3 regions of the Streptomyces sp. WG5 genome follow, and region 3 is predicted to be linked to each of the others. Evidence: predicted binding sites of a transcription regulator. Region 3 holds the regulator's gene; each other region holds the start of a gene.
What was found. The regulator HrcA, encoded in region 3, represses chaperone genes, less so after heat shock. The targets are predictions, from matches to a motif close to TTNGCACTCNGNNNNNCNGAGTGCNAA.

Region 1 (4,947 bases), on a different contig from region 3:
TCGAGGAGGGCGCGGCCCTCGGGGGTGAGCAGGGCGAGGAGGGCGTCGAGGTCGTTCACCGGAACATTGTGGGCCAGTCGGTGGACGGTGTGCCTCCGGCGCGGTGTCGGGCGGGGTCCGACGGCCGGGGGCTGGGAGGATCCGGCACCATGCGAGCAGTCGTACAAACCGACAAAAGCCGGGCGTGCGGAGTGTTCCGGACGTCCTCTCCGGGGTTCCGGACGCGCGGCGGCCTCGCCGCCCTCGCCCTCGCCGCCCTCGCGTCCTCCGGCTGTGCGCAGGACGCCTCCCAGGGGCGGGGCGCCGCCGGCGGGCAGCCCCTGCAGGCACCCCCGGCCCGCGCGCTCGACGCCTACGCGTCCGAACTGCGCGCGGCCCAGGCGGCCCGGGTCGCCGCAGCCGAGCGCTGGAAGCTGAAGAAGGTCCCGCTGACGGCGCCCCCGCCCCCCGAGAAGAAGCCGGAGATCAAGGCGCGCGAGGGCTTCGAGGTGGACGGCCAGGAGAACCTCCCGCCGGTCTTCACCTCGATCCCCACCAAGGAGAAGATCGTCTTCCTCACCATCGACGACGGCGCCGAGAAGGACCCGGCGTTCCTGCGGATGATGAGCGAGCTGAAGATCCCGTACACGGCCTTCATCAGCGACTACCTGGCGAAGGAGGACTACGGCTACTTCGGGCGGATGCAGGACCGCGGCGTCACCCTCAACAACCACACCCTTCACCACCCCTACCTGCCCGGCCTGTCCTACGCCGGCCAGAAGCGCGAGATCTGCGGCATGCAGGACGTGATCGAGGAGCGCTACGGCGAGCGCCCGACCCTCTTCCGTCCGCCCTACGGCAACTACAACCGCGACACCCTGCGCGCCGCCAAGGCCTGCGGCATCGAGTACGCCCCGATCTGGAACGCGGAGGTCTTCGCCGACCACTGGGACTACCGCGAGTGGGACCGCGAGATCCACCCCGGCGACATCGTCCTCACCCACTTCCGGGGCGAGGACGACTGGGGCGGCACCATGCGCGACATGGCCCGCGAGTTCCTCGACAAGGTGACGGCGGAGGGATACGCGGTGGCCCGGCTGGAGGACTACCTGTGAGGTGCGGGCGGTTCCGGCCGACCGGGGCCGCCCTGGCCGCCGTCCTGCTCACCGGCTGCGCACAGTTCGCGGGCCCCGCCCAGCCCCCGCCCGTCGCGGAACAGGCCCGGGCGGGGGTCCACGGCGGTATCCAGGGCAACGGGCCGGGCAGCATGCAGGGCAACGGGCAAGGTGCCGGTCGGGGCAACGGACGGGGACAGGCCCTGCCGCCCGTCGTGGACCACGTCCGCACCACCGACCCGGTCGTCTTCCTCACCTTCGACGACAGCGCCGAACGCGACCCGCACTTCGCCGGCCTGGTCCGTGAACGACGGCTCCCGGTCACCCTGTTCCTCACCGACACCGTCGCCGGACCCGCGTACGGCCACTTCGCCCGGCTGCGCTCGGTCGGCGCGAGCCTGCAGAACCACACCCTCGACCACCGTTCCCTGCGCGGCCTGCCCTACGCCGGCCAGCGCGCCGAGATCTGCGGCCAGCAGACCAAGCTCAAGTCCCGCTTCGGCGTCCGTCCGCACCTCTTCCGCCCGCCCTACGGCAGGTACGACACCACGACCCTGCGCGCCGCCGCCGAGTGCGGCATCACGGCCGTCGTCCTGTGGCGGGCGACCCTGAACGCCGGCGGGGACCTCACCTACACCCGCGGCGACCGCCGCCTCCACCCGGGCGACATCGTGTCCGTCGCCCCGGACCACCCGACGGGCGTGGGCGTGAGCGCGCGCACCGGGCGTTTGCTGGGGGAGATCGAGGAGCAGGGTCTGCGGGTGGGACGCCTGGAGGACTACCTCTGACACCGACGCCGGTCGGTACAGGATCCCCGACGCGCCGCCGACATTGGCACTCCGCTTGACCGAGTGCTAATCGCGGTCATAGTCTCGGCTCTGGCACTCCCCACTGGAGAGTGCCAATGACGCGACGGGCAGGTCCGGCACCCGCGACGACGGATCCACCTGGTCGCCACCTCAGACAGTTAACCCCGTGAGATCTCCGAAGGGGGAGGTCGGATCGTGACGACCACCAGCTCCAAGGTTGCCATCAAGCCGCTCGAGGACCGCATTGTGGTCCAGCCGCTCGACGCCGAGCAGACCACGGCTTCGGGCCTGGTCATTCCGGACACGGCCAAGGAGAAGCCCCAGGAGGGCGTCGTCCTGGCCGTCGGCCCGGGCCGCTTCGAGGACGGCAACCGTCTTCCGCTCGACGTCACCGTCGGCGACGTCGTGCTCTACAGCAAGTACGGCGGCACCGAGGTGAAGTACAACGGCGAGGAGTACCTCGTCCTCTCGGCCCGCGACGTGCTCGCGATCGTCGAGAAGTAGTTCACCCGAAGCACCTTGCTTTCCAGCTGCGCCCCTGGCTCCCGCGACCATAAAAAAGCCGGGCGCCGGGGGCGCAGCGCCGTATAACCCCAAGATTTCCGGAAGAGGGCTCACGCTCCCATGGCGAAGATCCTGAAGTTCGACGAGGACGCCCGTCGCGCCCTCGAGCGCGGCGTCAACAAGCTCGCCGACACGGTGAAGGTGACGATCGGCCCCAAGGGCCGCAACGTCGTCATCGACAAGAAGTTCGGCGCCCCGACCATCACCAACGACGGTGTCACGATCGCCCGCGAGGTCGAGATCGAGGACCCGTACGAGAACCTCGGTGCCCAGCTGGTGAAGGAGGTGGCGACCAAGACCAACGACATCGCGGGTGACGGCACCACCACCGCCACCGTCCTGGCCCAGGCGCTGGTCCGCGAAGGCCTGCGGAACGTCGCCGCCGGTGCCTCCCCGGCGCTGCTGAAGAAGGGCATCGACGCGGCCGTCGCCGCCGTGTCCGAGGACCTCCTCGCCACCGCGCGCCCGATCGAGGAGAAGTCCGACATCGCCGCCGTGGCCGCGCTGTCCGCCCAGGACCAGCAGGTCGGCGAGCTGATTGCCGAGGCGATGGACAAGGTCGGCAAGGACGGTGTCATCACCGTCGAGGAGTCCAACACCTTCGGTCTGGAGCTGGACTTCACCGAGGGCATGGCCTTCGACAAGGGCTACCTGTCGCCGTACTTCGTGACGGACCAGGAGCGCATGGAAGCCGTCCTGGAGGACCCCTACATCCTCATCAACCAGGGCAAGATCTCCTCCATCGCGGACCTGCTGCCGCTGCTGGAGAAGGTCATCCAGGCGGGTGCCTCCAAGCCGCTGCTGATCATCGCCGAGGACCTCGAGGGCGAGGCGCTCTCCACCCTCGTCGTGAACAAGATCCGCGGCACCTTCAACGCGGTGGCCGTCAAGGCCCCCGGCTTCGGCGACCGCCGCAAGGCGATGCTGCAGGACATGGCCGTCCTCACCGGCGCCACGGTCATCTCCGAGGAGGTCGGCCTCAAGCTCGACCAGGTCGGCCTGGAGGTGCTCGGCACCGCCCGTCGCATCACCGTCACCAAGGACGACACCACGATCGTCGACGGTGCCGGCAAGCGCGACGAGGTCGAGGGCCGCATCAACCAGATCAAGGCCGAGATCGAGAACACGGACTCCGACTGGGACCGCGAGAAGCTCCAGGAGCGTCTCGCGAAGCTGGCCGGCGGCGTGTGCGTGATCAAGGTCGGCGCCGCCACCGAGGTGGAGCTGAAGGAGCGCAAGCACCGTCTGGAGGACGCCATCTCCGCGACCCGCGCCGCGGTCGAGGAGGGCATCGTCTCCGGTGGTGGCTCCGCGCTGGTCCACGCCGTCAAGGTCCTCGAGGGCAACCTCGGCAAGACCGGCGACGAGGCCACGGGTGTCGCGGTCGTCCGCCGCGCCGCCGTCGAGCCGCTGCGCTGGATCGCCGAGAACGCCGGCCTGGAGGGTTACGTCATCACCTCCAAGGTCGCCGAGCTCGACAAGGGCCAGGGCTTCAACGCCGCCACCGGCGAGTACGGCGACCTGGTCAAGGCCGGCGTCATCGACCCGGTGAAGGTCACCCGCTCCGCCCTGGAGAACGCCGCCTCCATCGCCTCCCTCCTCCTGACGACCGAGACCCTGGTCGTCGAGAAGAAGGAAGAGGAAGAGCCGGCCGCCGCGGGCCACGGCCACGGCCACTCGCACTGAGCGCAGCGCTGAGCTGAGCTGAGCTGAACCGAGCTCACCGAGCCGACGGTGCCCGGCACCCCCACGGGGGGTGCCGGGCACCGCGCGTCTCCGCGAACGCCGGCGTCACCGTGGAGCCGTCACAGCAGCCCGCTGGAGCCGTCACAACAGCCCGCTCAGCGGCAGTACCCGTTCGGCGAGCCGCCCCCGCAGCCGCCCTCCGGCGGTGTCGGCCTCCTCCACGAGCCAGCCGGCGGCGATCAGCACTCCGGCGTGCTCGGCGACGTCCTCGGGCCGTACGGCGCAGAACGAGGCGACCGTGTCCAGCGCGAGGCCGACGTCCTCGCCGGCGCCTCCGAGACGCCCGTCGGGACGGCTGTGGGCGGCGGTGTACACGGCGAGGAGCCGCGTGGCCGCACCAGCCTTCTTCTTCCTGAGCTTCCGGTCGCCCACCACCTTCTGCGCCCACCCCGAGAGCCTCGCCCGGGTGACCTTGCCGAAGGAGAACGGGCGGGGCTCGGTGGGCAGCAGCGTGGGGACCGTGACCTGGGTGGGCTCCTCGGGCCGCGACGTCAGCGCGTCGTCGGCGGAGACATCCTCCGGCAGCCGCAGCCAGCCGACGTCGACCAGCTGCTGGAGCACCCGCTCGGCGTCTCCCTGCAGCCAGCCGATGAGGTCCTGCCCGGTGACGTTCCCGGTACCGGCGCGCGCGGCCCGCAGGGTGAGCATGAGCACCGCGAGCCGCGCCTCGGCCTCGGGGAGCGGGGAGCCGGCCCGGACGTGCTCCAGCACACGGCGGGCGTGGACGCCCTGGC
Region 2 (4,947 bases), on a different contig from region 3:
CTGGTCAAGGCCGACAACCTGGCCCGCGAGCTGGGCGTCACCGGCGGCCTGTACGTCAAGGACGACTCCGGCAACCCGACGCACTCCTTCAAGGACCGCGTCGTCGCCCAGGCCATCGAGGCCGCCCGCGCCTTCGGCTTCACCACCCTCTCCTGCTCCTCCACCGGCAACCTCGCGGGTGCCGTCGGCGCCGCCGCCGCCCGCGCCGGCTTCCGCTCCTGCGTGTTCATCCCGCACGACCTGGAGCAGGGCAAGGTCGTCATGGCCGCCGTCTACGGCGGTGAGCTCGTCGGCATCGAGGGCAACTACGACGACGTGAACCGCTTCTGCTCCGAGCTGATCGGCGACCCGGCCGGCGAGGGCTGGGGCTTCGTCAACGTCAACCTGCGCCCGTACTACGCGGAGGGCTCCAAGACGCTGGCGTACGAGATCTGCGAGCAGCTCGGCTGGCGGCTGCCCGACCAGCTCGTCGTCCCCATCGCGTCCGGCTCCCAGCTCACGAAGATCGACAAGGGTCTGCAGGAGCTGATCAGGCTCGGGCTGGTCGAGGACAAGCCCTACAAGATCTTCGGTGCCCAGGCCGAGGGCTGCTCGCCGGTGTCCACCGCGTACAAGGCCGGCCACGACGTCGTACGCCCGCAGAAGCCGGACACCATCGCCAAGTCCCTCGCGATCGGCAACCCGGCCGACGGTCCGTACGTCCTCGACATCGCCCGCCGCACCGGCGGCGCCGTGGAGGACGTGACCGACGAGCAGGTCGTCGACGCCATCAAGCTGCTCGCGCGCACCGAGGGGATCTTCGCGGAGACGGCGGGCGGGGTGACGGTCGGCGTCACGAGGAAGCTGATCGAGGACGGCCTCCTGGACCCGTCGCTCACCACCGTCGTCCTCAACACCGGCGACGGACTGAAGACCCTCGACGCGGTGGCCGGCACCGGCCTCACCGCCACCATCCGCCCGAACCTGGACTCCTTCCGAGAGGCTGGCCTCGCATGAGCGTGACCGTTCGCATCCCGACCATCCTGCGCACCTACACCGGCGGCAAGGCCGAGGTCGCCGCCGACGGCGCGAACCTCGGTGAGGTCATCGCCGACCTGGAGAAGAACCACACCGGCATCGCCGCCCGCGTCCTGGACGACCAGGGCAAGCTGCGCCGTTTCGTCAACGTCTACGTCAACGACGACGACGTCCGTTTCGAGCAGGGCCTGGAGACCGCGACCCCCGACGGCGCGGGCGTCTCCATCATCCCCGCGGTCGCCGGCGGCTGATACGCGTCGTAGCGCGCATTGCCCCCTCCGTAAGAGAAACGGAGGGGGCAATTCCATGTGGTTGAGCGCGGTAGAGTTGGGGAACGCGCTCCCGGTCGCGAGACCGGGAACCCTCGATTCCTGCCGCACGCCCCACAAGATGTAGCCAAAGTGTGGGCGTCTTTCGCGGCTTTTGTTCCCTTTGTGTGCCCCGACTTGACCTGAATTCAGGCGAATTCTCGCCACATTCCGGATCGGGTGCGTCCAGATTTCTCGTCCAATTGACCTGTTGCAGAGGGCAGTTGGACAGATACATTCAGCCGCGGTCGACGCGTTCCGGCGCACGCCCCCAGTCGTGGGGGGCGAGGTCTGACCCGGGTCCGCGAAGTGCGGATCTGTGCAAGGGCCAGTAATAGGGGAGTTAGGCATGGCTCAGGGCACCGTCAAGTGGTTCAACGCGGAGAAGGGGTACGGCTTCATCGCGGTCGACGGTGGTGCGGATGTTTTCGTCCACTACAGCGCGATTCAGATGGACGGCTACCGCACCCTCGAAGAAGGCCAGCGGGTCGAGTTCGAGATCTCGCAGGGTCAGAAGGGCCCGCAGGCCGACATGGTTCGCCTCAGCGCCTGAGACGCGCGGCCACCGCAGCATTGGCCTTCATCCGAAGGGCCCGTACCTCCCGGGGTACGGGCCCTTCGGCCTGCTCCGGGCCTGCCCCGGGGCCTCCCGGGACCCATCCGGGACCCGCCCGCGACCCGCTCCGGGCCTGCCCCGGAGCCTCCCGGGACCCGTCCGGATCCGTCCGGACCCTTGGTCGCGGACGGCCGGGAGCGGGTGTCGATCGCCGAGAGGCGCTTGCACTCGACAGGGGCGAGTGCTAATCATTGCGTTAGCACTCTGAAGGTGAGAGTGACAACGAAGGACCGGGTCGGTGAGGCCCGCAGGCCGGGTGGGGAAGGAACCGCACGGCAGGCGAGCCGTCCGTCGCGGGCGCGGGCGCGGTCCGAAGGAATCACCCCCAGTCCTGGAGGGACCACTTCACATGGCCAAGATCATCGCGTTCGACGAGGAGGCGCGGCGCGGCCTCGAGCGCGGCATGAACCAGCTCGCGGACGCCGTCAAGGTGACGCTCGGCCCCAAGGGCCGCAACGTCGTCCTCGAGAAGAAGTGGGGCGCCCCCACGATCACCAACGATGGTGTGTCCATCGCCAAGGAGATCGAGCTCGAGGACCCGTACGAGAAGATCGGCGCCGAGCTGGTCAAGGAAGTCGCCAAGAAGACGGACGACGTCGCCGGTGACGGTACGACCACCGCGACCGTTCTCGCCCAGGCCCTCGTCAAGGAAGGCCTGCGCAACGTCGCGGCCGGCGCCAACCCGATGGCCCTGAAGCGCGGCATCGAGAAGGCCGTCGAGGCCGTCTCCGCCGCCCTGCTGGAGCAGGCGAAGGACGTCGAGACCAAGGAGCAGATCGCCTCCACGGCCTCCATCTCCGCCGCCGACACCCAGATCGGCGAGCTCATCGCCGAGGCCATGGACAAGGTCGGCAAGGAAGGCGTCATCACCGTCGAGGAGTCCCAGACCTTCGGTCTGGAGCTGGAGCTCACCGAGGGTATGCGCTTCGACAAGGGCTACATCTCGGCGTACTTCGCCACCGACATGGAGCGTATGGAGGCGTCCCTCGACGACCCGTACATCCTGATCGCCAACTCCAAGATCGGCAACGTCAAGGACCTGCTGCCGCTCCTGGAGAAGGTCATGCAGTCGGGCAAGCCGCTGCTGATCATCGCCGAGGACGTCGAGGGCGAGGCCCTGTCGACCCTGGTCGTCAACAAGATCCGCGGCACCTTCAAGTCCGTCGCCGTCAAGGCCCCGGGCTTCGGCGACCGCCGCAAGGCCATGCTCGGCGACATCGCCATCCTCACGGGCGGCGAGGTCATCTCCGAGGAGGTCGGCCTCAAGCTCGAGAACGCCACGCTCGACCTGCTGGGCAGCGCGCGCAAGGTCGTCATCACCAAGGACGAGACCACGATCGTGGACGGCGCCGGCTCCGCCGACCAGGTCCAGGGCCGGGTCAACCAGATCCGCGCCGAGATCGAGAACAGCGACTCGGACTACGACCGCGAGAAGCTCCAGGAGCGTCTGGCGAAGCTGGCCGGCGGCGTGGCCGTCATCAAGGCCGGTGCCGCCACCGAGGTCGAGCTCAAGGAGCGCAAGCACCGCATCGAGGACGCCGTCCGCAACGCGAAGGCGGCCGTCGAGGAGGGCATCGTCGCCGGTGGTGGCGTGGCCCTGCTCCAGGCCTCCCAGGTCTTCGAGAAGCTGGAGCTCTCGGGTGACGAGGCGACCGGCGCCAACGCCGTGAAGCTCGCCCTGGAGGCCCCGCTGAAGCAGATCGCCGTCAACGGTGGTCTCGAGGGCGGCGTCGTCGTGGAGAAGGTCCGCAACCTGACCGTCGGCCACGGCCTGAACGCCGCCACCGGTGAGTACGTCGACATGATCGCCGAGGGCATCATCGACCCGGCGAAGGTGACCCGCTCTGCCCTGCAGAACGCCGCCTCCATCGCCGCGCTGTTCCTCACCACCGAGGCCGTCATCGCCGACAAGCCGGAGAAGGCCGCCGCGGCCGGTGCTCCGGGCGGCATGCCGGGCGGTGACATGGACTTCTGATCGACCGGTTCCGGTTGATCGACCGTCCTTCACGTACCGAGGGCGGCACCCCCTGTTCCGGCAGGGGGTGCCGCCCTCGGGCGTTCCGCGTCAGGAGGAGCGGGTCTCCGACACGGGGATGGCATGGTGCGCGGCGAAGGTGCGGACCGCCTGTCGCAGCGGTGGTGCGGCACCCTGGGGAGCGAGCCACCTCGTCCGCATGAGGACGGTGCCGTCGAATCTGCCGCGGACCCACAGCAGAGGCTGGACAGCCGGTGGCAGACGGTGCTTCCGGGTCCCACCGGTCCACACGGTCAGCCGGCTCTCCCTGGAACTGGTGTTCAGCTCCACGGACCGGATGTCGGCCCAGGGCAGCACGACCTGCTTCTTGAGGGAGTCCACCCGGATACCCAGCTCGGTGAACGAGATCCCGTCACCGGAGCCGCGGAGCAGGCCTGCCAGCCGAAGGAACGCGATGAGCGCGGCGAGCACGAACAGCAGGCGCGGGCCGCCGGACGAGACCGCGACGAGCACCAGGAGCACGCTGGTGAGGACGGCGTTGCGCAGGATCATGAGCGACCGGGTCCGGCGGGGACGCCGGTAGTGGGCGAGCGGTGGCCAGGGGACGATCGTGGACCGGTCGCCGGCCTGCCGCTGTCCCGAGCCGACCGGACTCGAGGTGACCGAGGTGGAGGCGGCGCGGGGGCGTGCGTCGTCGAGCAGGTCCACCGGGGTTCCGTCCGCGTGGTCCGCCGTCACGGAGAGGCGGTCCGCGCACATGTCCAGCAACCGGCCGGGCGTGGGGCGTTCCCCGGGGTCCTTGCTCAGGCAGGCGAGGACGAGGGGTCGCAGGTCGTTGGGTACGGCGGACACGTCCGCCTCCGTGTGCACCGCGCGGTACATCAGCCCGTACGGTGTGCCGTTGCCGAAGGCGCTGCCGCCCGCCGCGGCGATCAGCACGGCGCCGAGGGAGAAGACGTCGCACGCCCCGGTGATGTCGAGTCCCTGCACCTGTTCCGGCGCGATGAACCCGGAGCTTCCGATCACCGAGC
Region 3 (4,947 bases):
GCGACGTCGGGGAAGCGGACCCGGCGGGACTGCTTGCCGGCCTCCCGGGCCGTCGCCCGCCACTTGCCGAGCGCCTTCAGGCCGCGGTCGCCCTTCCACTGCGTGATGCAGCGCGACGCCGCCCAGGGCACGATCGCGTCGACGCCGACCTCGGTCATCGTCTCGACGGCCAGCTCTCCGCGGTCGCCCTTGGGCAGGGCCTGGACGACGGTGACACGGGGCTGCTCCCCGGGCTCCTCGTGAACGCTTTCCAGGCCGGTGACGACCAGGCGGTCCTTGCCCTCGGCGGCCTTCACCACGCCCTCGGCCCAGCGTCCGCGTCCGTCGGTGAGGACGACGTCCTCGCCGGGCCGCAGCCGCTTCACGGAGACGGCGTGCCGCCCCTCGGGACCGGCCACGACGTACTCTCCTCCGGGCAGGTCCCCCGGCTGGAGCGAGTCGACCACGAACACCGGCGCCGTCATCGGCCCGTACCTCCCGTCGCGAACGCCGACAACGCCGTCCCCGCGGCGGCGAGTTCGGCGGCCAGCACCTCCACCAGCTGCCCGGCGGGCAGTTCCCGGGCCATCCGGTGGCCCTGTCCCGCCCAGAGCGCCATGCCCTGCGCGTCGCCCGCCTTCGCCGCGGCCTTGCGCAGCGGCGCGGTGAGGTGGTGCACCTCCGGGTAGGCGGCGGGCGCGTAGGGGCCGTGCTCGCGCAGGAAGCGGTTGACCAGACCGCGGGCGGGGCGGCCGGAGAAGGCCCGGGTCAGTTCGGTGCGGACGAACAGCGGGTTGGTCAGCGCCTGCTTGTGCAGGGCGTGCGCCCCGGACTCGGGGGTGGCGAGGAAGGCGGTGCCGAGCTGGGCGGCGCTCGCGCCGGCCGTGAGGACGGCGGCGATCTGGCCGCCGCGCATGATGCCGCCGGCCGCGACGATCGGCAGGCTCACCGCCTCCCGGACCTGGGCGACCAGCGACAGCAGCCCGGTGCCGGCGGTGCCGCCCGTCTCCGGGTGGTCCCGGTGGGTGCCCTGGTGGCCGCCTGCCTCGACGCCCTGTGCGATCACCGCGTCCGCGCCGGACCGCTCGACGGCCCGGGCCTCCTCCGCGGTGGTCGCGGCGGCCAGGGCGAAGGTGCCGACGCGGTGCAGCGAGTCGACGACCTCGCGGCTCGGGACGCCGAAGTGGAACGACACCACCGGCACCGGGTCGTCCAGCAGCACGGCGAGCTTGGCGTCGTAGCCGTCGTCCCGGCCGCACTCGGGATCGCCGAGCTCCGTCTCGTACCAGGCGGCCTCACCGGCCAGCTGGTGGGCGTAGACGCCGACGGCGGAGGCGTTGAAGGGCGCGGCGCCGGCCGCTCCGGTGGAGCCGGGGCCCGCACCGGGCGTCTCCGGCTGCGGCACGAAGAGGTTGACGCCGAAGGGACGGTTCGTCAGTCCCCGCAGCTGCTTGATCTCCTGGTACATCCCGTCCGCGGTCTTGTACCCGGCGGCGAGGAATCCCAGCCCGCCCGCCTCGCAGACCGCGGCGGCCAGCTGCGGCACGGAGACGCCGCCCGCCATGGGCGCCTGCACGATCGGGTAGGGGAAGAGATCGGTCAGTGCGGAGGACATGACCGCATGTTTTCACGTCCGGCGAGCAGGTCCGAATCCGGGCTTCCGTCGGCATACGCCAGGAGCATCCCCATCGGGACGCTCCTGGCGGTGGCCCGTGTCAGCGCCCGTTGAAGGCGTCCTTCAGCCGCGAGAACAGCCCTTGCTGCCCGGGCTGGAACTGCCCCTGCGGGCGCTCCTCGCCGCGCAGCTTGGCCAGCTCGCGCAGGACGCGTTCCTGCTCGGCGTCGAGCTTGCTCGGGGTCAGGACCTCGACGTGGACGATGAGGTCGCCCCGGCCGCCGCCGCGCAGGTGGGTGACGCCGCGGCCGTGCAGCGGGATCGACTGGCCGGACTGGGTGCCCGGGCGGATGTCGACCTCCTCCATGCCGTCGAGGGTCTCCAGCGGCACCTTCGTGCCGAGGGCCGCCGCCGTCATCGGGATGGTGACCGTGCAGTGCAGGTCGTCACCGCGCCGCTGGAAGGTCGAGTGCGGCAGCTCGTGGATCTCGACGTACAGGTCGCCGGCGGGGCCGCCGCCGGGGCCGACCTCGCCCTCGCCCGCGAGCTGGATCCGGGTGCCGTTGTCGACGCCGGCCGGGATCTTCACGGTCAGGGTGCGCCGGGAGCGGACACGGCCGTCGCCCGCGCACTCGGGGCACGGGGTCGGGACCACGGTGCCGAAGCCCTGGCACTGCGGGCAGGGGCGGGAGGTCATGACCTGGCCCAGGAAGGACCGGGTGACCTGCGACACCTCGCCGCGGCCGCGGCACATGTCACACGTCTGGGCGGACGTGCCGGGCGCCGCGCCCTCGCCGTTGCAGGTGTTGCAGACGACCGCGGTGTCGACCTGGATGTCCTTGGTCGTACCGAACGCGGCCTCGTCCAGCTCGACCTCGATGCGGATCATCGCGTCCTGGCCGCGGCGCGTGCGCGAGCGCGGCCCGCGCTGCGACGCCGTACCGAAGAACGCGTCCATGATGTCCGAGAAGTTCCCGAAGCCGCCCGCGCCGAAGCCGCCCGCGCCACCGCCGCCGGCCTGCGAGAGGGGGTCGCCGCCGAGGTCGTAGACCTGCTTCTTCTGCGGGTCCGACAGCACCTCGTAGGCGGCGTTGATCTCCTTGAACCGCTCCTGGGTCTTCGGATCGGGGTTGACGTCCGGGTGCAGCTCGCGGGCGAGCCTCCGGAACGCCTTCTTGATCTCGTCCTGGGACGCGTCGCGGCGTACGCCGAGTACGGCGTAGTAGTCCGTGGCCACCTACGACTCCGCCAGGATCTGTCCGACGTACCGTGCCACTGCGCGTACCGCTCCCATCGTTCCCGGGTAGTCCATGCGGGTCGGTCCGACCACGCCGAGCTTGGCAACCGCCTCGCCGCCCGAACCGTAGCCCACCGACACGACGGACGTGGAGTTGAGTCCTTCGTGGGCGTTCTCATGACCGATCCGTACGGTCACGCCCGGATCCTTCGCCTCGCCGAGCAGCTTGAGGAGCACGACCTGCTCCTCCAGCGCCTCGAGAACGGGTCGGATCACCAAGGGGAAGTCGTGCCCGAAGCGGGTCAGATTGGCGGTGCCGCCGATCATCAGCCGCTCCTCGTTCTCCTCGACCAGCGTCTCCAGGAGAGTGGAGAGCACGGTGGAGACCGTACCCCGGTCCTCGGCCTCGAAGGCCTCCGCCAGGTCCTCCACCAGGCTCGGCACGTCCGAGAAGCGGCGCCCGGCGACCCGGCTGTTGAGCCGCGCGCGCAGGTCCGCCAGGGACGCCTCGCCGAACGGCGCCGGGCAGTCGACCATCCGCTGCTCGACCCGGCCGGTGTCCGTGATCAGCACCAGCATCAGCCGCGCGGGCGCCAGGGAGAGCAACTCCACGTGCCGCACGGTCGAGCGGGTCAGCGACGGGTACTGCACGACGGCGACCTGCCGGGTCAGCTGCGCGAGCAGCCGCACCGTGCGGGCCACCACGTCGTCGAGGTCGACGGCGCCCTCCAGGAAGTTCTGGATGGCCCGCCGCTCGGGCGCGGTCATCGGCTTGACGCCGGCCAGCTTGTCGACGAAGAGCCGGTAGCCCTTGTCGGTCGGGATGCGTCCCGCGCTGGTGTGCGGCTGGGCGATGAACCCCTCGTCCTCCAGGGCCGCCATGTCGTTGCGCACGGTGGCCGGGGAGACGCCGAGGTTGTGCCGCTCGGTGAGGGCCTTGGAGCCGACCGGCTCCTCGGTGCCGACGTAGTCCTGGACGATGGCGCGCAGCACCTGGAGCCTGCGTTCGCTGAGCACTCGCGCACACCTCCTGAATGTCGTCGCCCACCCGGCGTCGTGCCTGTCTCACTGTCTGTCCCTGGCACTCACGGTGCGCGAGTGCCAGACTTCCCCGGCCCAGTGTACGGCCGTGGGGTACGCACCCGGCAAGGCCGGGGGCACGCCGCCGTGCGGGCGGGTGCCGTACCGCTAGCGTCGTCGTCGTGACGGTGACTTGGGAAGACCTGGGGTGGGAGCGGGTGGCGGCCGGGGTGGGACGGCGCCGGCTGCCGGTGTGGGACTGCACGGCGGGGCTGGTCGTCGGCGCGGGCGCGGCGCTGATGGTGGACGCGGGGTCGAGCCTCGGCGAGGGCGCCCGGCTGCGCGCCCAGGCGCGGGAGCTCACCGGGCACGGTGTGACGCATCTCGCGCTGACCCACCCGCACTTCGACCACGTCTTCGGCGCCGCGGCGTTCGCGGGCGCAGGGGGCGTGGAGGTCTACGGCGCGGTGGGGACGGACGCCGTGTTCGCGCCGGGCGGACAGGGGCGGGAGGCGCTGCGGTCGGACGCGGTGGCCGAGGGGCTGGACGCGCGAGCGGCGCGGGAGGCGGCCGACGCGCTCGTCCGCGTCGGCCACGAGGTCCGCGGCGAGTGGGCGCTCGACCTGGGCGGCGGCCGGCGGGTCCTGCTCGCCGACGTGGGCCCGGGGCACACCGGGCACGATCTCGCGGTCGTGGTGCCGGGCGACCCGGCGGTCGTCTTCTGCGGTGACCTGGTCGAGGAGTCGGGAGAGCCGCAGGCGGGCCCGGACGCCGTGCCGGCGCGCTGGCCGGCCGCGCTGGACCGGCTGCTGGACCTGGGCGGTGAGGACGCTCGGTACGTCCCCGGTCACGGAGCGGTGGTGGGCGCGGCCTTCGTGCGGGCCCAACGGGACGCGCTGGCCGCCCGGTTCGGCGTGTCGCGCTGATCACGGCGGACCCGGTTCAGCGTGTCGCGCCGACACCGGCGCCCCCGCTCCTCGTATCGTCATCAGAATGCGCCAGTACTCCGCCGACCTGACCCCTCCGTGGAAGAAACCGCAGCCGGTTCCGGAGGTCCCGGCCGATCCCGGTCTGGTGGTCGAGGAGCCCGGCACCG

Region 1: the regulator HrcA is predicted to act here: its motif matches at 1,926-1,952, upstream of groES (co-chaperone GroES).
Region 2: the regulator HrcA is predicted to act here: its motif matches at 2,138-2,164, upstream of groL (chaperonin GroEL).

What each region holds. Positions count from the first base shown of each region.
Region 1 is NZ_JBNGGC010000010.1:233,079-238,025, reverse strand. Features, by position in the region: gene ACP4IX_RS13250 (class I SAM-dependent methyltransferase) at 1-59, opposite strand, end outside; gene ACP4IX_RS13245 (polysaccharide deacetylase family protein) at 150-1,094, shown strand; gene ACP4IX_RS13240 (polysaccharide deacetylase family protein) at 1,247-1,882, shown strand; gene groES (co-chaperone GroES) at 2,099-2,407, shown strand; gene groL (chaperonin GroEL) at 2,528-4,153, shown strand; gene ACP4IX_RS13225 (hypothetical protein) at 4,295-4,947, opposite strand, start outside.
Region 2 is NZ_JBNGGC010000011.1:94,891-99,837, forward strand. Features, by position in the region: gene thrC (threonine synthase) at 1-996, shown strand, start outside; gene ACP4IX_RS13730 (MoaD/ThiS family protein) at 993-1,268, shown strand; gene ACP4IX_RS13735 (cold-shock protein) at 1,675-1,878, shown strand; gene groL (chaperonin GroEL) at 2,291-3,916, shown strand; gene ACP4IX_RS13745 (serine/threonine-protein kinase) at 4,007-4,947, opposite strand, start outside.
Region 3 is NZ_JBNGGC010000005.1:213,531-218,477, forward strand. Features, by position in the region: gene ACP4IX_RS07500 (16S rRNA (uracil(1498)-N(3))-methyltransferase) at 1-464, opposite strand, end outside; gene ACP4IX_RS07505 (nitronate monooxygenase) at 461-1,594, opposite strand; gene dnaJ (molecular chaperone DnaJ) at 1,695-2,831, opposite strand; gene hrcA (heat-inducible transcriptional repressor HrcA) at 2,832-3,848, opposite strand; gene ACP4IX_RS07520 (MBL fold metallo-hydrolase) at 4,034-4,777, shown strand; gene ACP4IX_RS07525 (DUF3097 domain-containing protein) at 4,845-4,947, shown strand, end outside.